4 regions of the Aliikangiella maris genome follow, and region 1 is predicted to be linked to each of the others. Evidence: riboswitches for the same ligand, from Rfam matches in the RefSeq annotation. Region 1 holds a riboswitch; each other region holds the start of a gene.
The links. A riboswitch is a leader RNA that binds a small molecule or an ion and turns the genes downstream of it on or off. The one in region 1 is predicted to bind cobalamin.
Positions count from the first base shown of each region.

Region 2: linked by a shared signal. The riboswitch ahead of ABVT42_RS07565 (glutathione S-transferase) and the one ahead of ABVT42_RS15820 (ribonucleoside-diphosphate reductase subunit alpha) in region 1 are both predicted to bind cobalamin.
Region 3: linked by a shared signal. The riboswitch ahead of ABVT42_RS14100 (ABC transporter ATP-binding protein) and the one ahead of ABVT42_RS15820 (ribonucleoside-diphosphate reductase subunit alpha) in region 1 are both predicted to bind cobalamin.
Region 4: linked by a shared signal. The riboswitch ahead of ABVT42_RS14055 (TonB-dependent receptor domain-containing protein) and the one ahead of ABVT42_RS15820 (ribonucleoside-diphosphate reductase subunit alpha) in region 1 are both predicted to bind cobalamin.

Region 1 covers NZ_JBFDAH010000019.1:47,368-55,740, forward strand. Annotated here, with positions in the region: gene ABVT42_RS15815 (ribonucleotide-diphosphate reductase subunit beta) at 99-1,250, opposite strand; gene ABVT42_RS15820 (ribonucleoside-diphosphate reductase subunit alpha) at 1,270-4,200, opposite strand; cobalamin riboswitch at 4,425-4,588, opposite strand; gene ABVT42_RS15825 (DUF3192 domain-containing protein) at 4,889-5,263, shown strand; gene ABVT42_RS15830 (DMT family transporter) at 5,526-6,395, shown strand; gene ABVT42_RS15835 (tetratricopeptide repeat protein) at 6,482-7,030, opposite strand; gene ABVT42_RS15840 (Crp/Fnr family transcriptional regulator) at 7,249-7,899, shown strand; gene ABVT42_RS15845 (HisA/HisF-related TIM barrel protein) at 8,196-8,373, opposite strand, start outside.
Region 2 covers NZ_JBFDAH010000006.1:177,563-185,935, reverse strand. Annotated here, with positions in the region: gene ABVT42_RS07590 (PspA/IM30 family protein) at 1-594, shown strand, start outside; gene ABVT42_RS07585 (hypothetical protein) at 646-1,284, shown strand; gene ABVT42_RS07580 (hypothetical protein) at 1,286-1,600, shown strand; gene ABVT42_RS07575 (hypothetical protein) at 1,620-2,042, shown strand; gene ABVT42_RS07570 (tetratricopeptide repeat protein) at 2,243-3,058, opposite strand; cobalamin riboswitch at 3,500-3,760, shown strand; gene ABVT42_RS07565 (glutathione S-transferase) at 4,142-4,795, shown strand; gene ABVT42_RS07560 (YybH family protein) at 4,896-5,360, shown strand; gene tal (transaldolase) at 5,524-6,477, opposite strand; gene ABVT42_RS07550 (phosphoribosylaminoimidazolesuccinocarboxamide synthase) at 6,672-7,778, opposite strand; gene ABVT42_RS07545 (TonB-dependent receptor) at 8,221-8,373, shown strand, end outside.
Region 3 covers NZ_JBFDAH010000015.1:63,679-72,051, forward strand. Annotated here, with positions in the region: gene ABVT42_RS14085 (adenosylcobinamide-GDP ribazoletransferase) at 1-361, opposite strand, end outside; gene cobT (nicotinate-nucleotide--dimethylbenzimidazole phosphoribosyltransferase) at 358-1,386, opposite strand; gene ABVT42_RS14095 (FecCD family ABC transporter permease) at 1,525-2,616, opposite strand; gene ABVT42_RS14100 (ABC transporter ATP-binding protein) at 2,678-3,664, opposite strand; cobalamin riboswitch at 3,791-4,085, opposite strand; gene ABVT42_RS14105 (hypothetical protein) at 4,189-4,608, opposite strand; gene ABVT42_RS14110 (hypothetical protein) at 4,772-5,305, opposite strand; gene ABVT42_RS14115 (cob(I)yrinic acid a,c-diamide adenosyltransferase) at 5,298-5,867, opposite strand; gene ABVT42_RS14120 (helical backbone metal receptor) at 6,454-7,200, shown strand; gene ABVT42_RS14125 (hypothetical protein) at 7,736-7,900, shown strand; gene ABVT42_RS14130 (alkaline phosphatase PhoX) at 8,350-8,373, opposite strand, start outside.
Region 4 covers NZ_JBFDAH010000015.1:51,843-60,215, reverse strand. Annotated here, with positions in the region: gene cobO (cob(I)yrinic acid a,c-diamide adenosyltransferase) at 1-351, shown strand, start outside; gene ABVT42_RS14060 (cobalamin-binding protein) at 348-1,253, shown strand; cobalamin riboswitch at 1,372-1,544, shown strand; gene ABVT42_RS14055 (TonB-dependent receptor domain-containing protein) at 1,610-3,448, shown strand; gene ABVT42_RS14050 (histidine phosphatase family protein) at 3,583-4,236, shown strand; gene cbiB (adenosylcobinamide-phosphate synthase CbiB) at 4,251-5,219, shown strand; gene ABVT42_RS14040 (threonine-phosphate decarboxylase) at 5,312-6,361, shown strand; gene ABVT42_RS14035 (4Fe-4S dicluster domain-containing protein) at 6,552-7,277, shown strand; gene efpL (elongation factor P-like protein EfpL) at 7,406-7,975, shown strand; gene pssA (CDP-diacylglycerol--serine O-phosphatidyltransferase) at 7,981-8,373, shown strand, end outside.

The DNA.
Region 1 (8,373 bases):
ACTGGCTCAATTTTAGCACATAATATTACACCCATTGAGCCAATAATAAAAACACTTTTCTTTAATGTGAATTTATTCCGCTGCTAAACATAAAGGCATCACTCCCAAGATAATGCAGCACCGGTTTGATATTCAGTTACTCGAGTTTCGAAAAAATTTTTTTCTTTACGCGTATTTGCTTGCTCATCTAACCATGCAAGACGATTTTTTGCACCAGGAAAAGGAGCAGAAATATTCAGCTGCTTTGCCCGACGATTAGCAATAAAGCGAAAATGCTCAATATGATCATTAGCAGAGTAACCTAATATAGGCTCCGGCAAGATATAGTTAGCATAATCGATTTCGGCCGCCTCGCATTGTGACCACATTTTCGACAAGCGACTTTCATCAAAGATAATATTTTCTTCTTTAACAATTTCATTAACCACACGAATACCAAATGCACAGTGCAAAACTTCATCTCGCATAATATATTGAAGTTGTTCGGCCGTTGCGGTCATTAATCCACGACGCTGTAAGGCAAAGATTGGACTAAAACCATTGTAAAACCAGCAACCTTCAAATACACCAGCAAAAAATAGATACGAATAGACAAAGTCTTCAAGATTATCACGAACACTTAAATCACTATCAAATTTTAAAACACTATCTAAATATTCATTCGCTAACTGAATTTTTTGATAAATCTGTGGAACAACCCGATATCGATTGTATATTTCATTTTGCTCTATTCCAATTGACTCAATGCAATGTTGATAAGTCCAGGTATGTAGTGCTTCTTCATAAACTTGTCTAGCCTGATAAATTTGCAATTCTGGGGCAGTCATTTTTTCCATAACGGCTAACCCAATATTGCGCATGGCTAAAATATCTGAAGTGGTTAAATAAGCTAGCACATTTTCATATAAGTGTTTTTCTTCAATAGTTAATTTATGGTGATAGTCTTGAACGTCTTTTGTCATATTAATATCAAGCGGGGTCCAGTGGTTTTTATTTGCATTCAAGAAAAAATTCCACGCCCAAGGATACTTGAAAGGGGCTAATTGATTAATATCCCCTTGGCCATTGACTATTTTTTTATCACCAACGGAGACTGCTTGTGGTTGTTTTTTTTCTGATACCGTTTCGCTAACAATATTATTTGATATAACATCATCCGCTGTATCACGGGCATTTAAATTATCATCTTGCATTTGCAAAACATTTTGATTCAGTTGAAACCCGGCAATGGGATCATCCCAGTTTAACATGTTAATTCTCCTTTATAAGTTATTGGCAAGCTTCACAATCGGGTTCAAGAATAGAACAGACTGCACTGGTTACAACTTGAGACTTAGTATGACGCTTATCAATCGATGTTTTCTCAATTTGGGTCGCGCCGAGTGAACGTAAATAATAGGTCGTTTTAAGACCCCGTACCCAAGCCAGTTTATAAAGTTGATCCAGTTTTTTACCTGATGCTTCGGCTAAATATAAATTTAGGCTTTGTGCCTGATCGAGCCATTTTTGTCGACGCGAAGCGGCTTCAATTAACCATCGCGAGTCAATTTCAAATGCGGTAGCAAATAAGCTTTTTACTTCATCGGGTATCCGCTCAATTGACTGTAGTGAACCGTCAAAGTATTTTAAGTCATTCACCATGACCGAATCCCAAATTTTTAACGCTTTGAGTGCTTTAACCAGGTATGGATTGGTCAAGCTAAATTCGCCTGACAAATTCGATTTCACATACAAGTTTTGATACGTGGGCTCAATAGACTGAGACACTCCACAAATATTTGAAATGGTTGCTGTAGGTGCGATTGCCAAACAATTACTGTTACGCATTCCTTGCATCTGTATTTTTTTTCTCAGTGAGTCCCAGTTGAGTGTTGTAGATGTATCTTGATCAAAATAATTACCACGCTCGGCTTGTAGATTTTTAATCGAATCAATAGGTAAAACTCCCTGACTCCACAATGAGCCTTGATAAGTAGCATAAGCACCACGCTCAACAGCTAAATCACTAGATGCTTCTATCGCTAAATAACTAATTATTTCCATCGAAGCATCGGCAAAGTCAACCGCTTGTTGACTGGCATAAGCAAGATTCTTTTGAAACAATGCATCTTGAAAGCCCATGATTCCTAATCCGACGGGCCGATGTTTAAGATTAGATACTCTAGCTTGTGGAACGCTATAGAAATTGTAATCAATAACATTATCTAACATTCGCATTGCAGTTCGAATGGTCTTTTTCAGCTTTTCAATATTTAGCTCACCATGGTCAATGTGTTGTGCCAAATTGACTGAACCTAAATTACAGACTGCAATTTCCTGTTCATTCGTATGTAGAGTGATTTCGGTACAAAGATTAGAACTATGTACTACACCAACATGCTGGTTAGTGTATCGTATATTGCATGGGTCTTTAAAAGTCATCCAAGGATGACCCGTTTCAAAAAGCATTCCCAACATTTTGCGCCACAGATCAACGGCCTTTATTGTTTTGACATTTTTTAATTGACCAGTTTCTGCTTGCCGTTCATAACCTAAATAAGCATCACGAAATTCTTTACCAAATTTTTCATGTAAATCGGGCACTTCATCAGGAGAAAATAATGTCCAGTCACCTTCCTCAACGACTCTTTCCATAAATAAATCAGGTATCCAGTTAGCCGTATTCATATCATGTGCACGTCGTCGATCATCGCCAGTGTTTTTTCTTAAATCGAGAAAATCTTCAATATCGATGTGCCAACTTTCTAAGTAAGCACATACCGCACCTTTTCGTTTCCCACCTTGATTTACAGCTATTGCGCTATCATTGGCAACTTTTAAAAATGGAATTACACCTTGTGATCGGCCATTTGTACCATTGATCAATGCATTCATCCCTCTAACTTGCGTCCAATCATTACCCAGCCCTCCCGCATACTTAGACAACAAGGCATTATCGCGAAGTGCACTATAAATATCGGATAAATCATCAGGCACTGAGGTGAGATAACAGGAAGAAAGCTGAGGTCTTAATGTCCCCGAATTAAACAGTGTTGGCGTTGAACTCATAAAATCAAAAGCGCTTAACAACTGGTAAAATTCGATCGCTTTACTTTCTCGATCAATTTCATTAATTGCTAATCCCATAGCAACTCGCATAAAAAAAGCCTGAGGTAACTCAAGACGCACACTCGCAGAGTGAATAAAATATCGGTCATATAGTGTTTGCAAACCAAGATAACTAAACAGTAAATCTCTTTCTGGTTGCAATGCGTCGGCAAGCTTTTTTAAGTCGAAGCGGGTCAATTCTTCATCTAATAGTTTTAGCTTGGCAGCTTGCTGAATATAGCTTGCAAAATAATTTCTATAACTCTCTGGCTCCACTAATGTACCGGTTAACTTTTTAACATCAAACGGTAATAAATCTAGTCCTTTTAAATCCATTAACCCAAGCCCATTATGTGCTTGAGTGTAGAGCTGTGCGAGCAGTAATCTAGCCGCCACCTGACTATAATTTGGCTCTTGATCAATCAAGTTTCGTGCTGCCAGTAACAACAACTGATAGAGATCTTTTAAATGAATACCTTCATAAAGACTTTCTGCCGTTTGTTTTAATATTGGCTCAGCACTGACATCCGTCATATTGTGAACAGCCCAATTAACCAAATGACAAACGTTTTCCCAATTAATGGGCTGTTGCTGTCCATCTAGACCAATGACGTGTACGACAGGAATAGTGGATATATTTTCTGCTGTTAAATCATTCCCCCGCTTTTTCGCATGTGCTTCGCGATAAAGCACATAAGCACGCGCAACTTTATGCTCACCAGATCGCATTAGCGCTAATTCAACCTGATCTTGAATGTCCTCAATATGAAGTACACCATTGGCAGGAATACGCCGAATCAATGCGCTATAGACTTCTTTTCCGAGTGATTCGACAATTTGGTGAATACGTTTGGAGACAACCGCTTCTTTACCTTCAACAGCTAAAAATGCCTTGGTCATTGCAACAATAATTTTTTGTCGGTCAAATGGTGTTTTTTGACCATTGCGCCGAATCACTGTATAAGAAACATCATCTTGCCGTTGATTGGTACTATGAGTGGGCGACAGAAAAGTCGCCTTATTATCTTGACTGACAACGTTTTCTTTATTAGCTAAGTGCGCGGTTAATTCAGTTTGTTTATCTGAATCACATTCCGCAGTTTGTTCGAGCATATATTCCTCACTTGAATGAATGCTCGCGTTTGTAAGTTTGTAAAGATTCTGATCGCAGCTTTTATTAAACAGTTTTCTGCTAAACGGTCTTGCTTAAAATACGCTTATTTAAGATGCTTTTATTTTTAAACTACCTTGTTTTAAATTAACTAGCTTTTCTAAATAAGTTTTTAGCCGTCTCTGTCTAAACGATCTTTAGAACAACTTCAAACCAACCTTGACGCGAGGCAGTAGAGTACATGACAGGTAATCGGACTAAAAGTATGACGGACTTTTCTCATAAAAAATCGATCAACTTATCACCGTTGCGCGACAGTGTTGGAATTTCACCAACTTCCCCTGTTTCGTTAGTCAAACCGACTTCAACACTATATATATGAATCAATTTAACTTAGAACACAATATAGTGTGTTTCGTTTATTTGTACAAGCATCTTGCAAAAATATTTGTGGCGGGTTGATGTCGGCATTATTTAGCTATTGGCTAAAAATACAAGTTTTACTTACTTTTTAGTCAGCTTTACTCTTAAAATTAGTCAAACTCACTAAAAACTCTATAAATCGACCCAAATTCATATGAAATTGAGTTATTTTTATTGGCACGATTTCTGCTTTTACTGTCGATTTAGGAAAAGAGTTGTTGAATTGTTTTCCACTGTAATAATGATAAATTTTTGGAGGTTTTCTTTATGAAATATTTTGCTCATCTATTAGCCAGTTTATTTTTAATTTCTTCGTTATCAGGATGTATTATTGTTGGTGAACGCTATGATGATGACGGCCACCATTCCAGTTGGGAAGAAAGACAACGAGAAAACCGACAAATTATCAGTCAGCTCCCTATGCAATCGAGTCGAAAGTCAGTTTTAGATCAATTAGGTGCGCCCGAGTTTTCAGAAGCTTATACCAAAGGCAATGATGAGTATCGAATATTGTACTACCGCACTCAGCGCAAACATGACGACGGTGACACCACTATTGATGAAACCACACCACTGGTTTTTAAAAACGATCAATTACTTGGTTGGGGTGAACAAATTTTAAAATCAGTAAGTAATCTTTAGAAAGCTTTCACTGAATAGTTGTTTTCAGCCAGCAAATGAGATACAGAATTTATTATCGACAATCATTATGGTTAACGCTCAAGTAGGTTGACCATAGTGACTTTTATATTATGTTATTTGTCAATTAAGTACTTTTTCATAATCGCGAAACTCAAGTAAAATATTTTTTGTACACGCTATAACTTTTTGCTACTTGCATTCACTCAACGAAACCGATTAACTCAGCGGATTACGCTTTTGTATCAGCAATTGAAAATCCAGTATGCAGAATAATCCCGCATTTCGCCGCTTGCTTCTAATCGCCAGTATTGCCATGCTCTCAATGAGTATTGTACCGGTGCTTATTCGTTGGACTTCTGCCAATGAAATAACCATAGGTCTGATTCGCCTATCAATTGGCGCACTAGGCATTGGCATCATATTACTGTTCCAACAGCAAAAGATCAGGCTAAAGACCAAGGAAATAATGTGGTTAATTTTACTCGGGGTCATTTTTGCTGCTCATTGGCTAACTTACTTTACCGGTATAAAACAGGCTGGTGCATCGTTGGCTTCAATTGGTGTCGCAACTTTTGGCGTCCATTTGCTGATACTCGATTTTATTATTAACCGCCAGAAACTCAATATTACTGACATTTTCGCAATTGTCTTATCTTTTACCGGTATGTTAATTACCTCGCCACCAGAAAGTCTCGCGCCAACGCAATCCAATGGATTTATTTTTGCCATTATCAGTGGCTTTTTATACGCCTGCTTGCCGTTAATTAATCGGAAAATTCCACACTTAAAAACCAACATTCGCGCATTCGCGCAATTTTTTGTCGCCTTGATTATATTCCTCTTGTTGCTGCCAAAAGCTGACTTTAACTTATCCAGTGCAGACTGGTTAAGTTTAGCCGTATTAGGGATAGTCAGTACATTGCTTGCACATACCTTATGGATAAAAGCCAGTACAGAACTGCCAACGAATATCACTGCCATTATTTATTATGCTTATGTACCAATTGCAGTGGTGTTAAGTTTTGTCTTTTTAAACGAGCCATTAACCAGTAATAAAATAATTGGGGCAGGATTAATAATAGGCGCTAATATTTTAATCGTTTTACTACATAAACCTGGCGTTAAACGATAATTTTTGAACTGACTTGGTGAACTGATTAAACGTTAATTGGCAAACAACTAATACAAAACAGATTTAATGTTTAACTGGTTTGATAATTAGTGATGCTCGGGCATTTTGGCATCACGAAATCGTTTGGACTTAATGATTTTTTGGTAGTGTTTAATTCTTTCTTTGGCTTCAACCAATTCGGTCGATGAAAGTTGCTGTTCGAGTTGCTGTACAATAACACCAGTTTTTGTATTGATATGTTTAGCCACTGGACTGGTGTTGGTTGATGCAAGAAAAAACCACACATAAGATTCAAGAATATCTTTTTTAAATCCAAGTCCTTGGTGCAGCATTAATGCGATATTATATTGTGCTGCAGCATAATCTCGTAAACTTGCCTGAAAATAAAACTCGGATGCTTTTTTATAGTTACGCCGAAAACCATTACCTTTAGGTGGATCAAAATAGAAATTACCTAAAACAAATAATGCTTCTGGATCGCCCAACTCAGCCCGATGTTTTAATTTGGACCATTCGGTCACATATACATTCTTCTGACTGGCAAACTCTCGAACCCCTTCAGCACTAGCGGAATAAGGCAGCAGGCTAGTGAATAAAAGGAAAAAGATGTACCATAAATTCTGTAAAAACCGCAAGCAATTTCCTTAGTAGGTGACAAAACATATGTAATGTCTAATGATGAACTCACATTTTAAAAAACCAATTTGAGCTTGTAATAATTATAATTTAAGACACATCCACAAATTGGTTATTACTTTATTCTTTTTTTGTGTAATATTTACATGCTTTTGAGTAAATTATCCAGCTTTTTAGCGTACACTATACCCAAATTTTGAAGTGACGAGACCCCTAAATGTTACAGTTGAGAAATTTTGAGCTATTTAATAATTTAGACAAAAATACCGTTGAAGACATTTTATCGCATATTCATAGCCGTAGTTTCCCCAAGAAAACCCAAATAGTTACGGAAGGTGATGACTCTCATAGCTTATATTTTTTGCTAGAGGGTAGAGTAAAAATTTACCTGGATGATGATAGCGGTAAAGAAATTATTGTGAATATTCATGAAGCAGGAGATTTCTTTGGTGAATTGGGCTTGATTAAATCAATTCCCCGCACTGCATCAGTTGTCACATTGGAAGATTCCCGACTGGGTATTATGCCCGAAACGGATTTCAGACGATGCCTAACCTGCTATCCAGAGTTTGCACTCAATTTGATTGAAAACTTATCAACACGTTTGATTGAAGCAACAGAAACCATTAGAAAATTAGGCTTAATGGATGTTTACCGCCGTATAGCTGTAACTTTTTTAAACCTTTCAGAAGAAGTTGATGGTATCAGAGTAATCAATGAGAAATTGACTCAGCAAAATATTGCCAGCCGAGTCGGTGCCTCACGAGAAATGGTTGCGAGAATTTTAAAAGATTTGCGTGCTGGTGGGTATATCTCTCAAGAAGATAATAAAATTATCATTCATAAAGCTCTGCCACATTCCTGGTAAGCATTATAATGTGACAGGTAAATTAATAACCATCAATTTACCTGTCAAAAAATAGTTAAGACGATTACACTAATATTCATTCGAGTCAAACTGCCGATTTAAAACTCCGGCTCAAATCATTGATTCAAAGTAGCCAATCAAGGTGCCAAATCAGCATGCTCATCAATCAAACTCAATGCCACTTTTCCTTTTTTGGTTTGATTTTGCAAAAATAATTGATTAAACAATCCGCAATAACCAGCTTGTTTTATTCGATAAAGTTAATAAGATAACGAAACAAATTAATTGAGTAAATTTCAATCAGTTGATAGTTGATGAGTTTTGATTACCTCGTTTGCATCGGTAAGCGAAAAAGCATTTGAATAAAGCACTTTACTAATCAGTATGCCATCAACTCGGGCAACTTCAGGTGATAAATAAAATGCCACATCTTGGGTATTTTCAATGCCACCGTTAATAAAAATAGGTAACTCA
Region 2 (8,373 bases), on a different contig from region 1:
TTAGAGCAAGAAATTGTTGATCAAGAAAATGCTATTGCCAAAGCTAAGGATTCATTAACTGATGTCATGGCCGACCAGTCAAAAACGGCTCGTCAAATTAATGCGCTTAAAGAGCGAGTTGCAGAGCACGAAGGATTTGCTTCTCAAGCGCTCGAAAAAGGTGATGAAGCATTAGCGCTGGAAGTGGCAGAAAAAATTGCAGAATATGAAAATGAAATTGCCGATCTGCAACCTGTGTTAGATAACTACAAAGCTAGCGTTATTAGTTTGAAAGATCAAATTAAAAAGGCTGAGAAATCTATTCAAGAGCACCGTCGTGAACTGTCAGTTGTTAAAACCACAGAGAGTGTACAAAAAGCTAGAGTTTCAGTGAACTCATCGCTTTCTTCTGGTGTATCTAAATCGACAGCTGCCAGAGAATCTTTAAATCGTATTAAAGATCGTCAGCAAAGAATGGAAGATAAAATCAAAGCTTCCGAAGAATTAAATGCTGAAAATACTGATCAGGCGCTAAAAGATCGATTAGCTGCTGCCGGAATTGGCGACACTAAATCAAAAGCGAATGATATTTTAGCAAGACTTAAAAACAAGTAATTACTATCTGGCGGGTGAGGTGACTCACCTGCACTTAATCTGAGAATAAATATGTTCAGTAAATGGTTTGGAAAAGATAAGTCTGAGACACGAGCACTGAGTGATCCAGCACAATTACAAATTGATGATATGCTGGAAATGGTAGACTCTTTTGGTTTACCCGAGCAAGTACGCGGTAAGACTTTTCAGGTTTCTGCGATTAATACCTATGAATACCAACGCGAAAGGGAAACTGAGTTTGTCCTAAAAGGGGATGACAGTTTTGCCGTTCATATGACAATTGAAGATGATGATGGTGAAAAGTATATTAATTTTACTTTACCCATAGAACGTGATGAAGTTGAACACTTATTTGATATCGACACATTCAGTCAGGTGTTTGATGAAGATGTTTGTCGAGAAACGATAGAGGTTATTGGAGATACTGCTGGTTATGAACGTTGGATAGCCCCCAGTTATTTTCAACAAGGTGGTTGGTATAAAGGTTATTTTTATCGGCGGGATTTTAGAAAAAACGCTATGCCATCTTATGAAGAAAAAGATGCCGAGCCATTCGAAGGGGTTACTTTAAGCTCTAAAGATGATAAATTTTTTGTTTCAATTGAAGTATGGGAAGACGGAACAACTGAAGTCTTTTTAGGTATATCAAGACCTATTGCCGATATTCAGTCATTGTTTGGAAAAGTTTAAAGTGACGAAAATTAATCAAAAATGGGATAAACAAGCTGAAGCTGCCAAAGCTACTCAGGTTGCTTTTGATGTGAGTGAGTCAATTTATCATTTTATTCAAACTGAATCTGCCGAAAATAAACTCAAACCATCTGACTATATTCGTAAAATTCTAGGTCTGGATTTTAAGCAGAAAAAGGTTAGACCGAGATTAACAGTAACATTAACTAACGAAGATTATCAAAAGTTGGGTGATGAGTTTGGCATCGATCCAGATGATAAAATTGCCATTAAAGCCGCAGTAACAAATAAACTGATTAATTTAGCAGATCAATAGACGACAAAGGTAGCAAGAAGTGGAAAAACCAAAAGGGGCAGGCGGAACAACTGGTGGTGTTGGTCGATATTTAAGTGGTTTACTAATGATGTGTGTAGGGACCTATTTGTTTTTATCCAAAGTGATTGTGACAACTGGAGCATTTTCACACGGATTTGGGTTTGGTACACACTTATACGCTGTTGGGAATGGCTACGGTATTACCGGCGGGATGATTTTTATTCCGTTTATTATTGGTATTGTTATGATTTTTTGGAATAGTAAAAATCCATTAGGTTGGGTTTTATCAGGATTTAGTCTGATTGCTCTTATTGTTGGCATTATCGTTAATATCCGTATGACACTGGCACCAATGAGCGCGTTTGATATGATTGTATTAATTGTATTGATGGCTGGTGGTGCAGGGTTATTTTTTAGTTCGCTGAGAAGTTACGATAATTAATTTTACGGTTATTTTACTTTTTCAATAGTTATCGGAAGGATTGCAGCAATTAAATACAACTGAATCGAAAAGCATTAATCGATTCAGTTGCTAAAATAAAGCATAGTTGTCAAACACTAGAGGTATAAAAAAATATTATCAAAACACTGAATCAAGCTACATCACAAAATTAAAGCTTGCTGATTCTCTCTTTTTTAGTTTTAAATTTTTGCTGTCTTTTCAATTGGATTTTTTTTCAGCCATTCGTGAGCTTCCTGTTCCAGTCTTAATATATCTTCATGTTCTAAATCAACTCTTATATTTAAGCGATTGGTTAGACCTTCTTTCGAGCCTCTTTCGTCAGCAATTTTAAACCAATAATAAGCACGCTTTCTGTCTTTAGCCTGGCCCAGGCCATTGTTGTATAAAATACCTAGTGCATTAGCCGCGTCGGCATAACCATTTTTTATTGATTTTAAAAACCATTGTTGGGCTTTTTGATAATTCTGCATATCGCTTTGGTATATTACGCCTAACATATATTGAGCAAAAGCATTGTTAGCTTCAGCGGCTTGTTTGGCGTATTTTAGAGCTAGTTTGAGATTTTTAGGGATGTCTTTTCCTTGATAATAAATATTTGCTAGACGTGCCATAGCGGGATAGTGGTTTTGCGCCGCAGACTGTTGATACCACTCCGCCGCACGGCGTGTATTCTGGTTTACAAAAATTCCTTCTTCGTACAAAAAGCCCATTGTTTGCTGTGCTAGCGGTTCATTTTGCTTGGCTGCCTTTAAAGACCATTGATAGGTTAACGAATTGCTTGGATTTGTTCCCCAACCCCAATAATACATTAGGCCCAATTTGGCCTGTGCTGTCACATTGCCTTGTTCAGCAAGCAATGTATAAAGTTCAAATGCTGTTTCATATTCTTGTTGCTCGTATGCCTTGTTTGCTTTTTGTAAATCATCGGCATAAGTCTCTGGTGTTACCAATAGAAAACAGATGAAAAGAAAGTGCAGATATTGTCGGTTTTTCATTGCAAACTCCAGTATTAATCAATGTTGAATATTTATGACTTGAGTATGGTAAAAATACCCATTTTAGAGGATTGGTTAACTTATACAAGTTCTAATTTTGTGCGGTACTTAAAAGTAAATTTGGTAATTTTTACTGGTACTACCGTTGAATATTTCGGGTTTTGTTATTTTTACGACACATAGTGTATGGTAAAATAAGAATCAGTCTCAGGTGCTAGTGTCATTGAGTATTAGATGGATTTTACTCAAGTAAAATTAAGTCAAGCTAGGTAAAATTGAGCTAGGTAAGTCAAGCGGCTGGATTTGATTTGTTGAACTTTAAATAGATTGAATTCTAATAGACGTAGATTTAACTAACACTAATTAAAGGTGCGTATTAAAGTCATCAAATACTTTAATTGCGATATATAGTTGTTAGTTTTTGGCTGCATGGTAATTGGCTAAATTGTTTTGGCTAAACAGTTACTCAAATGACACAGATAATCGGGAAGCTGGTGTTAAATCCAGCACTGTCCCCGCAACGGTGATGTAATCTATTCAATAGATAACAGGTGATTACAGGAAATACTTGTAAATTATTGCAAGGCTTAACCTCCCTAGATTGCTCTTTTTAAGAGAATAGGGCATTTTTGCTAATAAATCATCATGTATTTTTATTGAACGATTCTAAGTCCGGAGACCGGCCTTTGGCTAACTTATTTTTCAGGCGGGGTGTCCTGTAGTAATGCTGTATTAAAACTCAAGCGTTATATTTACTTTAACAATATGAGCTTTGAGTTTGATTGAACGAGTAATTATATTGAACGAGTTTTTTTACTCGCTCAATTATTTTACAACCGTTTGATTTTTGCTGCATGGGGGGCTCGTGTTTCTCTATTAAATCAGGAGAATCATAATGAACCAATTTGATGATTTTATGGTTTGTTTAAAATCAATGCTCGCAGTGTTTTTATTAATTATCTTAACTGTCATTGTTTTATTCTAAAAGCTGGTATACCTTGCATTTTCAGGCTTTATCTGACAACACAGAAAATTACTATTTATAATAACTAATCAACAATAATAAAATAATTGATTCGCTATATGGAGCAACTCCCTGTTTTATACTCATTTCGTCGTTGCCCTTATGCAATACGAACACGTATGGTTTTATTTTATTGCCACATACCAGTTGAGCTGCGAGAGGTTGTGTTAAAAAACAAACCACCACAAATGATGGCTGTTTCACCCAAAGGCACCGTTCCTGTTTTGCTATTGGGGAGTGGTGAAGTAATCGATGAAAGTTACCAGATTATTCTGTGGGCTTTACAACAAGTCAAAGATGAGTCGTTGTTTTATTCAAAATCTCAAAAACAACAAAATAAAATACAACAGTGGATTGAACAAAACGATACCGTGTTTAAATCTTGGCTAGATAAATATAAGTATGCAGTACGCTTTCCTGAGGCATCCGAAAGCTTTTATCGACAACAGGCTGAAGTGTTCTTGATAAAACTCGAAAATAGCTTAGCACAACATGCATATATTATAGATGACCAACTTTCTTTAGCCGATATAATGATAGCGCCTTTTATCAGACAGTTTGCTTATGTCAACATTGATTGGTTTAAAGATAGTCAATATGTAAAATTGAACCAATGGCTGTTTGATATTTTAAAATCACCAATATTTACTTCGGTTATGTCAAAATATCAACCTTGGAAAACGGGAGATGAGGCAACAATTTTTCCTGCTTAAACCACAAACGTTGCTATTTAATTACAATAATTACGTCTGTTATTTTGTTGCTTTCTGCAATATGATAGTTAAATTGACTTTAAAATAACGGGATAATAACGTGGCAAAATTAACGCAATTTTTAGGCTTGGTTTTCTTTTTTTTATTTTTTTCATCGTCAGTTTTTTCTAAAAATAATCAGTATGAAAATGATAAGCAAATTATCATTGATAATATTTTTTCGATGTGGAAAGCCGTCGAACAAGGAGATCTTGATAACTATATAAAGTATTTTCATAAAGACTATACGCTATTTGGTGAAGGAGATGCCTATTTGCGTAAAGGTAAAAGTAATGAGAAAGTTGATATTGGAGATTATTTGAAAAGAGCCAAAAATGTACGCACGATGATGCACCATCCTGAAGTAATTATTCGTGGTGATACTGCATGGATTACCTACTATTGGAGTGACTCAGGGTATATGAATAATCAACGCTTTACTTCAAGAGGAAAATCAACCCGCATTTTTGTCAAAGAGAATGGTCAATGGTTGTGTATCCACTCTCATTTTACTGAGCAGGCATAATAGAATAAATATTATTAATAGAAAATTATTAATAGAAAATTGTTGGCAAACTCGTCTGTTAACTGATTGACGGTTTGCCGAACATCTTTGAGTAATAATGCTCACTATTCAAAAAAAATTTATCGATAAGTCAATTATTGGATTAATTTTTTTAATTATTCGGTTAGAGCTTTTCGGCAATTAATGCTTCTAGTTTGATTTGATCTGCTGCAAATTGCCGAATCCCTTCTGCGGTTTTTTCTGTTGCCATTGCATCTTCATTCATTAACCAACGAAACTCACTTTCTGACAGTTGTGCTGGTCTATTTTGATGCTCAGTCTTAGGGGTTAATTGGCGTACGACAGCGGCATTACTGGTGGTCAACTCGTTCATAAGCGCAGGGCTAATGGTAAGTCTATCACACCCGGCTAACGCTAATATCTCACCAATATTACGAAAACTGGCACCCATAACAATAGTTGGGTAATTCATTTGCTTATAATATTGGTAGATTTGTGTAACTGACTTAACGCCTGGATCTTCTGTTGCACTATAGTCTGATTTGCCGGTCGCTTTTTTGTACCAATCAAGTATTCGTCCAACAAATGGTGAAATTAAATAGACACCCGCTTCAGCGCAGGCTCTGGCCTGAGCAAAACTAAATAGCAAAGTTAAGTTACAGTGAATACCTTGTTTTTCTAAAATTTCAGCAGCACGAATTCCTTCCCAGGTTGAGGCAATCTTAATTAATATTCTCGACTTATCAATTCCAAGTGTGTCATAAAGTTCGATCAGTTTCTGCGCTTTCTCTACCGTTTGTTCGGTGTTAAAAGAGAGTCTTGCGTCTACTTCAGTGGAAACTTTTCCCGGTATGAGTGAAAGAATTTTTTGGCCGATTAAAACACTTAAATAATCAGCAGCTTCGATAATTTGCTGTGATTTTTCAGTAGACTGTTGCTTGGCATACTGAATAGCTGCGTTTACCGTTTCATCATAATCTGGTAGAACGGCGGCTTTTAATAGTAACGAAGGATTAGTGGTTGCGTCTTCTGGGGCGAAATCTGCAATGGCATTAAAGTCACCTGTATCTGCAACAACAGTTGTCATGCTTTTAAGTTGTTCAAGCTGATTAGGCATTTCTCTACCTTATTTCTGGTAATCAAATGAATAAATCGACAATAGAGTGGATTGAATGCAGAGTCAATAGAGATTTATGACGGAATGATAAAACTTTAATTAATGTTAATAAGACTAGTCGCTATTATTGTTTGACAAGATAAACAATGATGTATGGCTCCCTAAAGTGAATGCTTTAAGGAGCCAAAGAGTGATTATTCGGCGATTAAATCGAATTCGTCACGCAAGATCTGAATAATTTCAGCTCGAGGATTTTCTGATAAGGTTAATTTTTTACCGATAATTTTTTCGGCAATATCTAAATAGGTATTAGAAACATCCATAATCGCTGATTCTGGCAGTGCATTTTCTTTGGCTAAAGCACTGCGTTCGGCCATACGATCTTTATTGAGTAAAATATCTGGGTCAGGGAAATGATTAAGTAAAAACTGTCTGAAGTTTTCTTTTGATTTTTCAACGATTTTTCCTTCACGTTGAGAAGGGCCATCCCAAATTCGTGATGAATCAGGCGTGCCTACTTCGTCCATATAAATCAACTTTTCATTACCGTTTTTGTCGTTAACATACCCAAATTCAAATTTGGTATCGACAAATACTTGATCGATTTTAGCTAACTCATCGCTGATAACATCAAAACCTTCTTTTAATAGTTTTTCATATAAATCAATATCAGCAGGCTTAGAGAAATTAAATGCCTGGTAATTATCTTCGATATTTTGACGAGTAATATTGACATCATCCTGGGCGGGAACACCCGGAATACCCTCTAAAATACCTTTGGTGGAGGGGGTGATGAGTAATTCAGGCAGTTTCTGGTCTTTTTGCAGATCATTCGCAATTTTTATTCCGCAAAACTCACGTTCGCCTTTGGCGTAAGCTCGCCACATAGAACCTGTGATGTATTGTCTTGCGATTGCTTCAATCATAAGTGGTTTAGCTTTTTGTACAATCCAGACAAATGGATGCGGAATTTCTAGAATATGGCTGTCTGCTAAACCATTTTGCTTAAACAAACTAAACCAGTGATTTGAAATAGCATTTAGCGCTGCACCTTTTCCAGGTACACCGTTCAAGCCGCCTTCACCGTGCCAGATACAATCAAATGCAGAAATTCGATCACTAATCACCATGATGGCAAGTGGTGCGTCTGGTGCGACATCATAATTTCGTTGTTCAATTAGTCGACGACTGTTATCTTCTGTTAACCAGTATACAGAGCGAACTTTACCACTGTGGATCGGCGCATCAGTTCGGATTGGTAAATCATTATTAACGGCCAATACTTTGTCAGCAAGACTCATATCAAACTGTCCTCTTTATTTGTAAAACTTTAAGGGTAGTCTAAAAAATCAAGCATAATCTGCCCAGAGCCCAATTTGCTGTATTCTTATACAGTGTAAAAATGGGGATTTCTTAGACGCAGGATTATAGCAGAACTGCTTTTAGCCGCCAGTAGTTTAGTTTTTGACAATATATCGACGAAGTTTTTGTTTGATTGAATCAAGGTGATGATTAAGTTAAATGTGAGAAAAGTTGATTTGTGAGATAAATGTTAGAAGTATATTTAGAAATAGACTGTATATATTTTAAAGTCAATGTTAATAAAATAGGTAAATAATACCTGCAAATAAATGCGTGAGCCGGTTTAATTTAGACAAAACATCAGTTAGTTTAGTTAGTCCTGTCAATCGGTCGGTGTCTTTATTTAGCGCTGCCGATTGTGGTCATACATACGAGGTAAATGTGATAAATTCTGGTGTATTGATAAGCGCATTTCATACCAGTAAATGTTGTTTAAATTCTATTCGTTCTAGCTTCAATGTTATTTTTCTTTCTAGTAGTTTGCTCGTGAGTGGGCAAGCATTAAGCACATCGGATATTGAGACACTACCTGAT
Region 3 (8,373 bases), on a different contig from region 1:
TGGCCACAGCACCATAGGTTCCTAGTCGAGAATCTTTCATAATGCTGAGTTTTTTCTCACTTGTCCAACCCCCACCTAATCCATCACAAGTATCCGCCAAACCATCTTCATGAAAGCAACCCGTTAATAAAATACTCACTAACATACTCAGCAAAATGGCAATTGAATTTGAGAAAAGCGGTAAAAACAACCAATAACTCAACGCACAAATAATACCAATCAGCCAGCCAACCAAGGGAAAATAGCGACTAGCCTGATTGAGCTTTTGCTGATCAAAGTCGATGTTTTGTGGCATGGGTATACGCGTAAAAAAGCCCAGCGCAATATAAAACAAATTCAGTTGTGCTTTAATTCCGGTCATACTGACTGCACCCCAGCACTTTCAAAACTGGCCATGTCGTTGTAAAAAGCCTGCGCGGCTTTTAGTAAGGGATAAGCTAGCGCGGCACCAGTGCCCTCACCAAGTCGAAGCTCAAGTTTAAGCAGCGGCTTTACTTGCATAAAAGATAATAATTTTTGATGTCCTGACTCATTCGACTGATGACAAAAGATCATATAATCTTTTGCCGCAGGCACAATTTCACAAGCCACAAGTGCCGCCGTTGAAGAGATAAATCCATCTACCAGAATAATACTTTGACATTCTGCGGCTGCCAGCATCGCTCCAACCGTTTGTACAATTTCAAATCCACCCAAAGTTGCCAAAATGCTTTTGATATCGGTTAGGCGATTGTGATGTTTCAACAAAGCCGATTGAATCAGTTGCAATTTTTTCGTATATACCACATCACTAATGCCGGTGCCGCGGCCCACACACTCTTCTACAGGTAGTTGAGTAATCGCGCTCATCAACGCTGCAGCGGCAGAAGTATTTCCAATCCCCATTTCGCCAAATCCAAAAACATTACTTCCTTGGCTAACATGCCGATAAATAATTTCTGCACCAAGCGAGATCCCTTTTTGCACCGACTGCAAACTCATTGCAGGTTCATGGATAAAGTTTTTTGTACCGCGTCCCAGTGATTGTACAGTTAATTCAGGATGACTAATTGGCTGTAAAATACCCGCATCAATAATTTCCAACTGCATTTGACTGCTTTGGCAAAAACAATTAATTGCAGCACCGCCACTTAAAAAATTTTGTACCATTTGCGCAGTAACTGTCGAAGGCGCAATACTGATTCCTTCTTCTGCGATACCATGATCGCCCGCAAAAACCAGCATTACCGGTTGCTGTAAATGAATTTTCTTGGGGCCGGTTATCATGGCCAGCTTGACCGCCAAAGCTTCTAATTCACCCAGCGCACCTAACGGTTTTGTTTTATTATCAATAAACTGCTGAATTGATTGACGATTAGTACTGTCGAGTGAAGAAATATCAAACATATTAAATAACTCTCAAAATGTTCCAACAATAAGCTTTCACAATACACTCTCACCAAAAGCTTTTACAAAAAATTCTCACAAAAACTTATCTCAAAGTTTCTCTTTAAAATCATGCTTAAAAAAGCAAGTCTCGACTAACTAATCGACGCTGTCTGACTGACTACGATGTTTTAAGATCACAAAAAAGAATAGACTGCCAGCAGCTGAAGTGACAATACCAACAGGCAAGACCTGATGCATCAATACGGAACGGGCAATCACATCAACCCAAATCATAAAGGTTCCGCCGAGTATTAACGACATCATTAATACGCGATGAATTTGTGCACCAACAATATAACGCGAAATATGGGGAATCATTAATCCAACAAAACCTATACCACCAACATGGGCGACCAGTACAGCAGTTACCATCGCACAAGCAATTAACATTGCAAGACGCAACTGACTAACCGGAATGCCCAAAGTTAACGCACTTTCATCGCCCGCCTGCAGAGCAGCCAGCCAGCGCCTGAATGTAAACACAAACGCAACACCAATGAGTAGCATTGATACAGGCAACCACATTTCGGACCACTGCGAATTAGAAAAACTGCCCATCATCCAAAATAATACGGTAGCGGCGGTATCTGGGTCGGAATAGTAAAGAATTAGACTGGTAAATGCGCTCAACATAAATGAAACAGCAACTCCCGACAGCAACAATCGCTCAACATTAAATGCCGATTTTCCTGCCAGAATCAGCATTAATGCCACCGAAAAAATACCGCCAATCAATGCCCCCATTGTGATTGAAATAATAGCACTGGAAATACCTGCCATAACAATCACTGCACCCAGTGAAGATCCTGCTGATATGCCAAACAAATAGGGATCGGCTAATGGATTTCGGGTTACAGCTTGCAAAACGGCACCGCACATAGAGAGCCCGGCGCCAGTTAAGAGCGCCATTAAAATTCGGGGCAATCGGATTTCCCAAATAATTTTTTGGTTAACCTCTGACACAGCGCAAACTGCCAGATCATCATTGCAACTAAACAATGTCTGAAAAATATCACTCATACTGACCTGAACACTACCGATTCCAGTCGCCAGCATAATGCTAATTATTAGGCTAATTAATGATACACTTAGCACGACCAAAAACTGCGGCGAATACCGTTTTATTTCGGTGTGCACAATTTGTTGTGCATTGATGTTTACCGGTTGGGCAAAACTCTTTTCATTCATTGCTAAGATCACTCATCGCGTTCGCATTCATCACATCTGTCACACCTCAATAAAATAGCTATCATTCAAAACCAACTTGACCAAATTTAATTTTATGCATTACTTGAGGCTTACCAATCACAGGTGATTTGCCAGCAGCCTGTAATGTTTTAGTGGTTTGCTGTTGCTTATTTGGTTGTTTTTCAATTTGCGTTGACTGGCTTTCTGATTTTTGCTTTTCTATTGTCGAACAGGTTTTGGGTAGCGGCAAAGGTGTATTACGTAAGGCAAAAGTGATACGTAATTTTTGATTAAACGGGTGTACATCAACACAAGCATCAACCTCAAAGACCTGTTTTAAACTCTGTTCGGTAAGCACCGCTTCCGGCGAACCCTGTGCAATCATTTGTCCGTCTTTTAATAAAATTAAACGGTCACAAAATGCTGCCGCCAAATTTAAGTCATGAATACTAACGATTACCGTAATACCTAACTCACGCGCTAACTCAAGTACTTCAACCTGATGACGCACATCTAAATGATTCGTTGGTTCATCCATAATAAGTATGTCGGTTGACTGAATAATCGCACGCGCGATTAATGCGCGTTGCTTTTCACCACCAGAAAGTGAATTAAAATTCTGAGTAATCTTGTGCTGTAAATCGACCTTTTCAGCAGCACATTGAATGGCATAACGATCCTCTGGTGTATCAAATGCTAACAGCGACTTATTAGGTGTTAGCCCCATTCGAATTACATCCATCACGCTCATTTCAAAGCTGGCGCTTGGCTCTTGAAGTACTACCGCAATTTTTTGTGCTAGTGCGCGTCGGGAATAATCTTGTATATGTTGTCCATTTAGTTGAATTGAACCACTAGTCGCTTGATGTTTGCCATACAAACAGCGAAGCAACGACGATTTACCTGCCCCATTAGGACCAATTAACCCCACAAATTCACCCGGTTGAATGGTGAAAGACAGATTATCGAGAATACATTTTTGTTTAACCTGCCAGCAAAGTTGTGCAACTTGCAGCATGGGTAATTCATTTTGGGCGTGATATGTCACATTAGTTATTCCGCTCGTTATCAATCAGAACTTTATCGAGGGAATTACGCTAGGTGTTTGAGTGTGGTGAACAAGTGAAAACTATCGAGCTTATTGACCTCACCAACGAGTAACCCGCTCGAAGTGCTATCTGTTAGGTATTCGGCAGGTCTCCTGGCTTATTAGTTTAGAGTTTTCACAACGACTTGCTGCCAATTAACGACAGTCAGGCTTGTGTTAAATCAAAATAAAAGAAACTCGCCTTCCCGGTTAGTCTATTTAAAGTACTATCTTGAAATATCACTTTAATGGACAAAAAAACCAGTGGCTTAGCGTTACTTTTAAAGCAAAAGCTTAACTAATATACAGTTGCGGGTACAGCCGCAGATTTAAACTGCGTTCCCCTTTAAGCGCATTGCGCACCGAAAACTTGTGGATTATACCATAATCTCGTTGCATAGCCATGCTCTGACAGCTAATCTCGCCAGAACCGAAAAGCATGATGTAATACTAAAAATTATCGAAATGAAATAAAGATGAGCGACTCAGTGGCGGTCAAGGTCTTCGATTAGCCAGCGGATTGCCGCAGTTTTTTTACTAAACACTTCAATATCAACTGGCGATTGAGACATCTGAGCCTTGTAGATTGATAAAAGTGCAGTGTTCAAGGTATCTTGCGCCACCAATGCTTGTTTATAGTCAGCCCCTCTTAAATCTTGATTATGTTTTAAAAAGTGAATGACCTGACTGATTTCAGTGAGACCAATCTCAGGATAAGCCCTTGAAAAGTCGTAACAAACATTGATATTAAACTGAAAGTTCGGGTGTGCAACAATTTGATTAAAGGTTTCATACAATAATTTGAGAGAAATACCACCGTGAAAAATAACATCAATGAAACCGCCACTTCGATTAAAATGAAGCGTCGCATAAGACAAATCATTGGTGAGTAGTTCACTTGTCATTACGGAAGACGATATCCCCTTAGATATACCCTAAAATGAAATGGGTTATTTAAGTGTTTTCCAAAACCGGTGAAATAGCAAGTTTATTCAAGCCACATTAAAAAATGTTTTGATAAAATGTCTACTCAATAACAGAATTGCTTGAAAATTTATTGATTTGAGATTATTCCTTATCCTTAGGTTGAATTGAACTATCGATTGCACGATCAATTGATGAACGATCAAAAGATGTTCGCTCAGTAAGCGTATCAGGCGAAGGACCGATTGTCGTATCAGTTGATGTCTCGGCAGGTTCTTCCAACCATAACTTCGCTAAAAATCGATGGCTGTAAATCTGCATATCAATATTGGTTCTGGCAAAAAATAAGCGATAAAAATCGAGCAGCATTTTTGTCATATCGTCACCATAAACAAATGCCAATCGATAACTATTGCCAAGTTTATGCTGCATACCATACATAAAATGATAAAAAATCTCTGTATCATTGAGTGTTAATTCCACCATAGCATCAGTAAAATCGAAGCAGATGGCCATATTTTTCTTGAATCGAAGATCTCTGAGAAGTAAAGAAAAACTATCTACCAGATCAAACAACCTGACCACTCCCCAATAGGAAAGATAAGCGTAGTTTTTATCGTTCTTTATGACAACATCAACACTCGGTTTTTTCGTAGGCTCCTGATGCAGACTAGTCATTGTTAGTTGTCTTCTGCAGGCGACGCGACTGCCACATTTCTTCTGTCTGATGGTCTGCTCTGGCCAAAAGTCGACAAAAAACAAACAATAAATCAGATAATCGATTTAAATATTTTTGTGATAACGGATTAATTTCATCAGTGTGCGTCAAAGTCACCACTCTGCGCTCAGCACGGCGGCATATTGTACGAGCCATATGGCAGGCAGTTGTAGCCAGATTGCCTTTAGGTAATACGAACTCTTTCAGTGGTGGCAATTGCTCATTAAAATCATCCAGCCACTCATCTAATTGCTTTAAGTGTTCTTCCTTAACCAGCGTGTAGCCCGGCATTGCCAGTTCACCGCCCAAGTCAAATAAGCGGTGCTGAATTTCGTTAATTGCCGCTTGTAGTTTCTCGTCGGTCAATTGTGAAGAGGTCATGCCAATAGCGGCATTGAGCTCATCAATTGTGCCAATCGCCTCAATCCTCGCTGAGTCTTTTGTCAAGCGTTCGTTGTTGCCGATACCTGTCGTGCCATCGTCACCAGTTTTGGTGGCCAGCTTTGATAATCGATTTCCCATAATAACTCTCTTAAATGTTCAATAACTATTAAAATAATTTTTATATTCAATTAACTGTCAATTTTACACTTTTTATAATGATGAATTATATATTAATTGCTAGAATCTTTGTTGGTAACATTTAAATTTTTTATAATCTGAAAATTAGTCTGGCTTTTACCAAGCTTATTTGGCTTACCTTGCAAGCCCCTCAGTTTTTACCAAAACAATGTTTATCAGCACGAAACAACATTAGTAAAATTAAGACTTTCGATAAAAATCCGACATTGTCTTTAAAAATCTGTAAACGTTTGCTTGGCAGGGTTAATGATCAATAAGAAAGTCTAAACAGTTACCCCCTTAATATGGCAAACACGAAATATAACAAACCAAAGCACAGTCGTTTGCATTGGCTGATTAACACAAATGAATTAGATTAATTTTACACCTAAATTGGCACAGCGTTTTTTTTTCTGTCACCTTTTTAAATTTTATGAGAGCAGCTCAGCATTTTTTGCCACAAGTTCAGGTCACAATTAAGCGACAACTTACTTTCAAGTTAACTTGAGTCATGCTTTTCAATAATGAGAACCCAACAGACCATTTTATGAAAATTATTAGCCTTGTACCTTCAATTACCGAAACATTAATTGACTGCCAAGTCAACCTGGTGGGACGATCGCGTTTTTGTATTCATCCTCGCCCACAAGTAAACGACATCGCCAAAGTTGGCGGTACCAAAGATATTAATTGGCAAAATGCGCTCGACCAATCTGCTGATTTGGTAATTCTCGATAAAGAAGAAAATACCTTACAAATGGCAGAATCTTGTCCAATCGACTATTTTGCATTACACATTACTTGCATCGAAGATGTTGCCCCTGAACTAACACGCTTAGCAGAAAGAATTGAAAGCCAACCGCTCATGGCAATTGCAAAGCGTTGGCAGCAAGTTGCTCAAAATGGTCCGCTCCCAAATAATATGATCACTTTACCAGGAGTTATTCAATGGTGGAAAAAGCCAGATACGCAAACACGACTGGTTTATCTCATTTGGCAAAATCCTTGGATGGCTATTGGCGAAAATACTTTTATTCAATCGGTGCTGGACTTTTGTGGATTGAAAAAATACCGAATTTCATTCAGCGATAAATACCCACAAATTGATCTGGGGCGATTGGCAAAAGAAGATACCGTTTTATTATTCTCTACAGAGCCTTTTCCTTTTGATCGTTATCAAGAGTCATTAATTGAACTTGGCTATAGCTGTGCATTAGTCGATGGCGAGCTTTTTTCATGGTATGGCATTCGCAGTCTGAAATTTTTAGAATCAATCTGCGAAACAGCCGAATAAACAATCATGATAAGAGCCAATAAACCAACGATTAAAAATAAATTTTTATTGATTAATTCGTTAATGACTCACTGAAGTTAAAGTTAATTTCAGCTTGCTAACGTTTTTAAGCCTGACTAGGTCAGTTAAATAAAAAATCGGGCCGATTTTATAAAATTTCAATAAGCGATAAACGCTCGACTTGAGATCGCTATTGAATTTTTCGCTATTTGTTATTGTTTGTTGTGAATATTCACACAACTAAAAAACTGAAATAGCTTGATTTGAACCAATTAATTTGGTTTAACATGGGCTGGATCTTTTTTCACTATGTCTATTATGTCTTTCACGAAAACGTCACATAGTGTTAACCTTTTTCCGGTTATAATTTAATCAATTCTTAAAAACTATTAGGAACGATAGCATTTGGTGAACCAATTCACATAATTACGATATAAGCAGGAGATTGGTTTTTATTGTTCTAGTTTGTTTATCAAGAAGAATAAAAGTTTAAAACTGAATCATTCCATATGTTTACTGGCAACAGGAGCCGAATATGCCGACAGAAAAACCTAAACTGGGAGAGTTAAATACTACCCCTAGTCTTGACAACAGTGTTGCTGCTGAAGAAAAAGATAAAAACATTAATAAAAAAGAGAATCATGACTTTGCTTTTGGCAATTGGCAGACTACTCACCCAAACCGCACATTCAGTAATTAAGTGCAATTGAATCAGGTTGGTGATGACTAAACATATTTATTTTAGAAAAACTTCACTTTTGAAAAACTTTCGCTTTTGAAAATAAAGCATGCGAGAATTCAAATTTCGACAAATATCACTTAACAAAAAATCATTACCCACAATTTTCATGTGCGACTGCATGATAAATTTAAACACTGTTCATTAGATTTGCCACTGAAGCTATCCGGCATCTCTTTTTGACAGGCTTTCCGACGCATCGACTTATTTCTTATCACTTATTTCTTATCACTTATTTCTTATTACTTATTTCTTATCACTTATTGTTTATCATCTATTGTTTATCATCTATTGCTTATCATTTAACTGATTTAATAATAAAAATACGCATTCTAATCAAAGCAACTCAAATGACTTCAATCCTTTAAAAAGAACCGAAGTCATTCACACAAAGCGTTAAACCGTCAAGCTTATCGATCGTGTCGGGCTTGGCG
Region 4 (8,373 bases), on a different contig from region 1:
GGTGTGCCATTTGCGGTGATGGGAACGGGGTTTACCTGGAACACACAAGATAGGGCTGGCGATATTGAAGCGGCAACCCGCGTTTGGCAACAAGCAAAAGCGTTTTTAGCCGATCCGCAATATCACTTGGTATTACTTGATGAGTTAACTTATATGCTCGGTTATGACTATCTAGATAAAGAAGAGGTTTTATCGGCATTAAAAAATCGTCCAGAAAATCAGTCAGTGATTGTAACCGGTCGAGGCGCGATTCGTGAATTAAGAGATATGGCTGATACCGTCAGTGAAATTAAAGAAGAAAAGCATGCTTTTAAAGCGGGTATAAAAGCGCGTAAAGGAGTCGACTGGTGAGTCTTAAACGATTTGGGTTTGCATGTTTTTTATACTGTGTTGGGGTTGTTTCAATTTCCTGTCATGGAGAATCCAAAAGCCTTTCTGATAAGGTACACGAGAAAGCTGGCGAGCAAGCGTTGAATCAGTCTTCACCCAAAAAGGTTGAACGAATTATTGCGCTTTCACCACATTCAGTTGAAATGTTATTTGCCATAGGTGCTGGTGACAAGATAGTCGGTACGGTTGAATATGCCGACTATCCAAAGGCAGCGCAAAATATTTTGCGTATTGGTAGTTATGCCGGAGTACAAATTGAGCAAGTGGTAAAGCTAAAACCTGATTTGATTATTGCCTGGAAAGGCGGAAACAAATTAAGTGATTTAAGAAAACTGGCATCGCTCGGATTTAATATTTTTTATACGCACCCTAAGCAAATAGATGGCATTTTCATTGATATGAAATTATTGGGTGAAAAAATTGGTCATCAGCAACAGGCTGCCCAAGTCATCAATAAAATAAAAAAACAATATCAGCAAATTACGGAAAAATATGCTGAAAAAAGACCGGTTAAAGTTTTTTATCAGCTTTGGCATGACCCTCTACGTACCGTTGGCCCGGGAAGCTGGGTTGAGTCGTTGCTTGAAGATTGTCATGGTCAAAATGTTTTTTCAGATGCTGAAAATGAATATCCGGTAATTGATTTTGAAAGTATTTTAGCTCGAGACCCTGAAGTGATTATTGTCCCTCATCACTCTGGAAATGTGGGCGCTAAAAAACAAATTTGGCAAAACTGGAAGAATATACAGGCGATTAAAAATGATCATTTCACGGTGATTGATGGTGATTTACTGCACCGTTTCGGGCCGCGGGCTGTTGAAGGCTTAGCCCAGCTATGTCATGCCATTGATCAGGCTCGTTAGTTGATGGGTATCTCGCCTATTTAAAAATAAAAAGGTTATTGAAAATGAAAAGAATTGTCGTTAAATGTTTAATTATTATCAACATTTAGTGTCACAAGGATAGAATGATTAAGTAAAAGGAATTTTTGGTTGATTAAGCGGCTTATCGAACGATAGCCATCTTCGGAAGTCAGTGAGATTCTGACGCTGCCCCCGCAACGGTAATGTTTGAAAATTGAGTTGAGGTAGAGTGATGCTCGACCGATTAAATTTTTAGCTAAGCCCGATACAAGCTTAATCCATTTTTTAGGGTGAGGAATAAACCTCAAATTTTTAAGTAGCGCGGCGGGCGTTACTGTTATACGGGTAAACAGAGAATGAAAAAACAATTTTTACTGCGAGCAACCGTTCTGGCAATCGCATCTTCCGGGAGTCTAGCAACAATTGCTGATGACGCTGTAGAGAGTCAATCACAGGATGAAAAAATCGTTGTTACTGCCAATCGAATCCAGCAAGATATTAATGACACTTTAACTGATGTTGAAATTATTACTCGTGCTGATATCGAAAAAATTCAACCTCGCTCGTTAATTGATTTATTGGTTAATGTATCTGGACTTGATTCGGTTCAAAAAGGGGGACATGCCCAAGATTCATCTTTATTTGTGCGTGGAGCCAATTCAAATCAAGTGCTGGTATTAATTGATGGCGTACGTGTCGGTTCTGCCACCTTGGGCGAAAAATCAATTTCTAATATACCAATGGCACAAGTCGAACGGGTTGAAATTGTCAAAGGTCCGCGCGCGGCCATTTGGGGAAGTGATGCAATTGGTGGTGTCATTCAAATATTTACTCGTCGCTATTTATCGAGTGAATCCCGTATAGGTGTTACTATGGGGAGTAATGACTCAGCCGAAGTTGATGTTGCACTAGGTTTTGGTGATGAGACGCTTAATAACACCGTGACTTACAGCCACAAAAAATCAGATGGCTTTGATGTGCGTATTGATGATGAAAATGATGATGACGGTTTTAAAAACGATTCAATTGCAATGCGCGGTAGTTATCAAAAAAGTGAGCATCACACATTTGATTGGGTTGCGCAGGTTGATAAAGGCCAATATGATTTTGATACCAGTTATTTGGGGAATCAATCGCATTATAAAAATCATTTTTGGAATTTAAGATATCTTTATCATACTAACGAATGGAATCATCAATTGGCCTGGTCGGTTAATCGAGATAGATTTTACTCGGTTGGTAATGGGGTAACGCGAGCTACTGCTGGTAACTATGAAACACGCCGTGAACAATATAACTATTTAACCCGCCATCAGATCAATCAAGAGTTTTCATTTAGCGGCGGTATTGAATGGCTATTAGATGATATTCGGCATACAACCAGTGACTATGCGTTAAAACAGCGAGAGTCGAAAAGTGCGCAAATAGGCTTTAACTATATTGGTGAGCTATGGTTGGCTGATTTAGCGGTACGTTATGATGATATTCAGCGAGTTAATAGTGAAACCAGTGTGAATTTTGGCATCGGTTTTCGCATCGCCGATAACCATTTGCTTAGCATCAATTACGCCGAAGGCTTTAAAGCGCCTACTTTTAATGATTTATATTATCCTTACGGGGGTAATCCTGAATTGAATTTTGAGCTATCTGACAATATCGAACTGGTATATAAAGGCGATATTTTCGGTGGACGCTTAACGGTTAGTGTTTATGAGTCAGAAATTGAAAATTTGATTCAGTGGACACCCGATAGTGAAGGCGCGTGGACACCACAAAATGTTGGGGAAGCTGAAATTTCTGGTGTTGATTTGACCTATAAATTAACACACGGGAATTGGTCACATCAATTGACTGCCAGTCACACAAAAGCAGAAAATACCACTACCAAGCAACAATTATTAAGACGAGCTAAAGAACAGGCGGGTTATCAGTTGAGTTATGCTGAGCAACAGTTGGATTGGTTTGCACAAATTCAATATGTTGGCGAACGTCCTGATAATGATTTCCAGACCTATAGTCCGATGATGCTTGACAGCTATGTTCGCCTGAATTTAGGGGTTGCTTATGAATTGAATACTAATTGGAAATTCCAGTTAAAAGTCAATGATGCATTAGATGAAGCGCCTACTCAGGTATCGGGATATTATCCGGTTGAACGCGAGTTTTATTTTACTGTGAGCTATCAAACGAATTAGTGATTATTGCTGATCGTTTTTGCTTTTTGTTTGTGCTTTAAACTTAGAGCCTTGCCAATTTGATAGTTGGTAGGGTTCTAGGGGATGTTAAATCTAATCAAATTAAAACCGGTAATACCGCTGAAAGGTTTATTGTGAAAATCATTCTTGCGCGCCACGGCGAAACTCAATGGAATAAACTTAAGAAACTTCAAGGACGGCTCGATAGCCCATTGACGGATGAAGGGATTTTGCAAGCCCATTCGCTGGCAGAAAAATTAAAAACAGCTCAGGTAAAGTTAATTATTTCATCTCCGCTAAAACGGGCTGAACATACCGCACAGATCTGTGAAAAAGTTCTTAATGTTGAACGACAACTTGATGCTCAATTAGTTGAGCGGGATTTCGGTTTGTGGCAGGCTGAGTATTTTTCGGAATTAAAAAGTGAAAAATATTTTACAGATGTTTTTTACAAGGTTAATCATCAGGGACCGCCTGATGGAGAAACTGGAATTGCTTGTGCGCAAAGAATTCAACAAGCGTTACTCAACATTGCAAGAACGCAATTGAATGGTATAAAAAGTCATCTGCCTTTATCTAATCGAAGATTGTCTAATCAATTGCAATCTAACGAATTGCCTGTAGAGGGTTGCCTGTTAGTGATTACACATGGAGATGCAATTCGTTGTTTACTTTCTCTGTTAAGCGTACAAGGTCAGGTTGATGCTTATAGCCAGTATGGTAATGGAAAAACTTTTCCATTGTATTATCATGCTGAACTTGATGAGCTTCAAGTTTTGGTTGAATAAAAGCGAGCTTCAACTTGAATGATTGGTTATTAACAAGCCTGGTTTTAATCGGTGCATATGCGATCGACCGTTTGTTTGGTGAACCGGGACGATTTCACCCATTAGTCGGCTTTGGCAATCTTGCTGCACGACTTGAGCGGCAACTGAATAAAAACTTATTTTCTGTACAAACTAGTCGCTTGTTTGGCGCACTGGCATGGGGAGTGATGGTTTTGCCTTTACCTCTAGGTCTTTGGTGGTGGCAAAACCATTGGTTAGGGTGGCCTAATATGGTCGTATGGTGCGATTTATTTCTCGTTTATATTTGTCTGGGTAATCAGAGTCTACGGCAGCATGCATACGCAATTTATCAGCCTTTAACAACGGGGGATATTCAATCAGCTCGCCAAGCTGTACAAATGATAGTGAGTCGGCGTACTGATAGCATGGATGAGTCTCAAATCAATCGTGCCACGGTTGAATCGGTTTTAGAAAATGGTCATGATGCGGTAATTGCCACTTTATTTTGGTACATGATTGGTGGTGCGCCTTTGGTGGTTTTACATCGTCTGGTCAATACTTTAGATGCCATGTGGGGTTATAAAAACGCACGATTTACTCACTTTGGTTGGCTGGCAGCAAAATCTGATGACTGGTTAGGATGGCTGTCGGCAAAAGTGACCGGTGTTTTGTATTGGTTGAGCCAATCCTGGCATCCTCCCTTGGGATGGCAAATGTTAAAAACAGCACTTTATCAAAGTCGTCAATATAAAAGTTTAAATGGTGGTTGGGTGATGGCCATAGGTGCGTTTGTGCTTCAGATAAAACTGGGTGGAAAGGCGCAGTACGAACAACAATGGTTTGTTTCGGTTGAGCTCGGCGAAGGGGAGCCACCAACCGCTCAACACATTGTGCGTGCGGTTAGCTTGGTCAATCGCGCCTTTATGCTTTTCGTTAGCGGGATAGCAATTATTGGCATGATAGAATGGATAGCTGCCAGATAGTGCCTATCAAATCATTGTTTTTATGCTAAATAATGTAATCAGTTATTTTTTAGTAAGTCTGTTTTTAAGTAAGTCCGTTTGTAAGTGAGTCTATGAAAGAAATTACGCTACCTGTTGTTCATGGAGGTCAGTTGAGCCAAGTGGCAGCAAAATTTGGACTGGATGACCAAGGTTGGCTGGATTTATCAACCGGTATTAGTCCAATTAGCTATCCGGTGCCAGAAGTTCCTGTCGAATATTGGCAAAAGTTACCTCATGTCAGTGAGCAGCTGCTGCAACTGGCACAAAGCTATTATCGAGCGGATAATGTGCTGATTAGTCACGGTTCGCAAAGTATTATTCAGTGTTTACCTAAAATTATACAGACTGATTTAACTTTCAACTCAGTGCTTGACGGTAAGCAACCGTTGCGAGTGTGGATTCCTGCCTCGGGTTATCGTGAGCATCGATATTGTTGGCAAAAGCAGCAAGCGAGTATTATTGAATACCAACAACTACCTTTGAATACACAAATAAAGACGGGTGATATTGTGGTTGTCATAAACCCAAATAATCCAACGGGAGAATTATATCAACCGTCGTTCATTCATCAGTTGGCACAGCAATTGGCGCAAAAACAAGGCTGGCTGATTATTGATGAAGCCTTTATGGATGTTTGTGCACCCGAATACTGGTATCGGCCTGCTCAACTAATGACAAGATGCATTGTGTTGCGCTCGACAGGTAAGTTTTTTGGGTTGGCAGGTATTAGAGCGGGATGTGTCATTGCCAATGATAACCTGCTAACTCAAATCGCTACAGAACTTGGACCCTGGCATGTGAATGGCGTAGCCCTTTGGGCAATGGAACAGGCATTGGCCGACACTCAGTGGCAACTTGCTCAGCGCCAGCGGCTTGCTCAATATGCCAATGCGCTACTCACTATGTTAACTCGGCATTTCCCTGGTGAAAAAATATCAGGGACGGACTTATTTAAAACGGTTTATCTAGCAAATTCGCAAGACTGCTTTGAGCAACTTTGTCAGCAAAAAGTTTATGTGCGATTGTGTGATGAAAAGAATGCCTTACGCTTTGGTATTCCCTTGCCTGATGATCTGGACAGGCTGGACCAAGCCTTATTACAGCTTAAAGCGTATCACTAAAAGACAAGTGAGAATCGATGAGTTAAAGTCGATAAACTGAAATCGATAAGTTAAATCATTGAATGTTAATATATGAAAATAAAATGATAAAAAATATAGCATTAAAGTTTGCAACCTATGTTGTGGTTGATGATTTCTCGTGTGAAAAACTTTAACCTTTAACTGCATCTTTAGAATTAGAGAAAGAGCAATGAAAGTATTAGATTACCAATGGCTATCTGAAAAAGGTCTGAATTTGCAGGCATTACTCGATCTTGATTCAATACCAACTGATATTTATCAGACCTTAAAGTCGCCAACTTACGAGCTTGCCGATTATCAACAAATTTTGATTATTGGTCATGCCGGGCGTTTATTGTGGCAACGCCTTCAACAAGCGGTTTCATCGCAAGCTCTTAATCCCTGGTGCCATCAACATCCTATCGATGAATACTCTCATCAAATGCTTGAACGGTTTTTAAACAATCATCAGGTGGAAGACTTTCAACTTATTTATCCTGGCGGTACATTTAGCGGGTTACAGCAATTAGGCAAGGTGATTGGTTGGCACCATAGTGCACCATTTCGTATTGGTATTAATCAGCAGTGGGGGAGCTGGTTTGCTTATCGTGCCGTGGCTTTAATGAAAGGGCGATACGATAAAAAAGGCTCAACTATCATGCCTTCACAAAACCATTCGCCTTGTGATACTTGTGAAACTAAAATCTGTATTCAGGCCTGTCCTGCTAATGCACTGCAAAATGATGCGCTTGACTTGACTCGTTGTCTAACTTATCGACAGCAGCCGGATTCACTATGTGCTGATCGCTGTATTGCTCGAATGAGCTGCCCCGTAGCGCCTGAACATCAATACGATATTTCACAAATCAACTATCATTATATTCAATCGCTACGATTTATTCGGCAGCACGACTAACTTGAGTGAAATGATTTTTAGTCGCTTTTAAGTCGACAATAAAAAAGTTAATCGGCTACTCTTTAAAAAAGGAGTCTGAGCGGCTATGATACGGTCAGATTTTTTTGCGTCATAATTAAGAGATAAAAATGCCAAAAGCAAGCGAATTAAAACGGGGAATGGCAGTCGAGTACAACGGTAAAATGTTGTTAGTGAAACATGTCGATGTGCATAGTCCAAGTGCCAGAGGCGCTGCGACCTTGTACAAAACACGCTTTAATGAAATTCCGTCGCACAGCAAGGTAGAGCATACCTTTAAAGGTGAAGATATGCTGACTCTGGTTGAGTTGAATCGTCGAGCGGTCAGTTTTTCTTATATAGACGGAGATGATTATATTTTTATGGATAGCGAAGATTTCACCCAATATGCATTTAAACTAGCTGATATCGAAGAAGAAATGCTGTTTATTAATGAATCGACAGAGGGACTGATAGTCTTGACCGTTGATGGTAAAACTGTTGGGCTTGAGCTTCCTCAATCTGTTGAAATGGAAATTACCGAGACTGATCCTTCAATTAAAGGTGCTTCGGCTTCTGCCAGAACAAAACCAGCCAGATTTGCTACAGGGCTGACAATTCAAGTACCTGAATATATCTCGCAAGGTGAAAAGGTTAAAATTAATACAGCTGAAAGAAAATTTATGGGGCGGGCGGATTAGTAAATATGGCTTTGGCGACAAGCACAATACCATTTATTCAAACTTTAAAAACGATTTCTGTTGCCGCGGACAATATTCAGATCCTGTCCACCACTAAAGACTTTAAGCAACAACTTTTATCTCTTATTCGAAGTGCACGCCAGCGTATTTATCTGGCGGCACTTTACCTTCAGGACGACGAAGCTGGTAGAGAAATATTAGAAGCCATTTATCAGGCAAAACAAGCAAACCCCCAATTAGATGTAAAAATATTTGTTGATTTTCTCCGTGCTCAACGAGGCTTAATGGGGCAGGCAAAAAGTATTGGCAATGTCAGGCTGTATCGCGAAATGGCGGAAAAATATTCACATTCTATCGATATTTTAGGTGTGCCGGTAAAAAGCAAAGAAGTTTTCGGT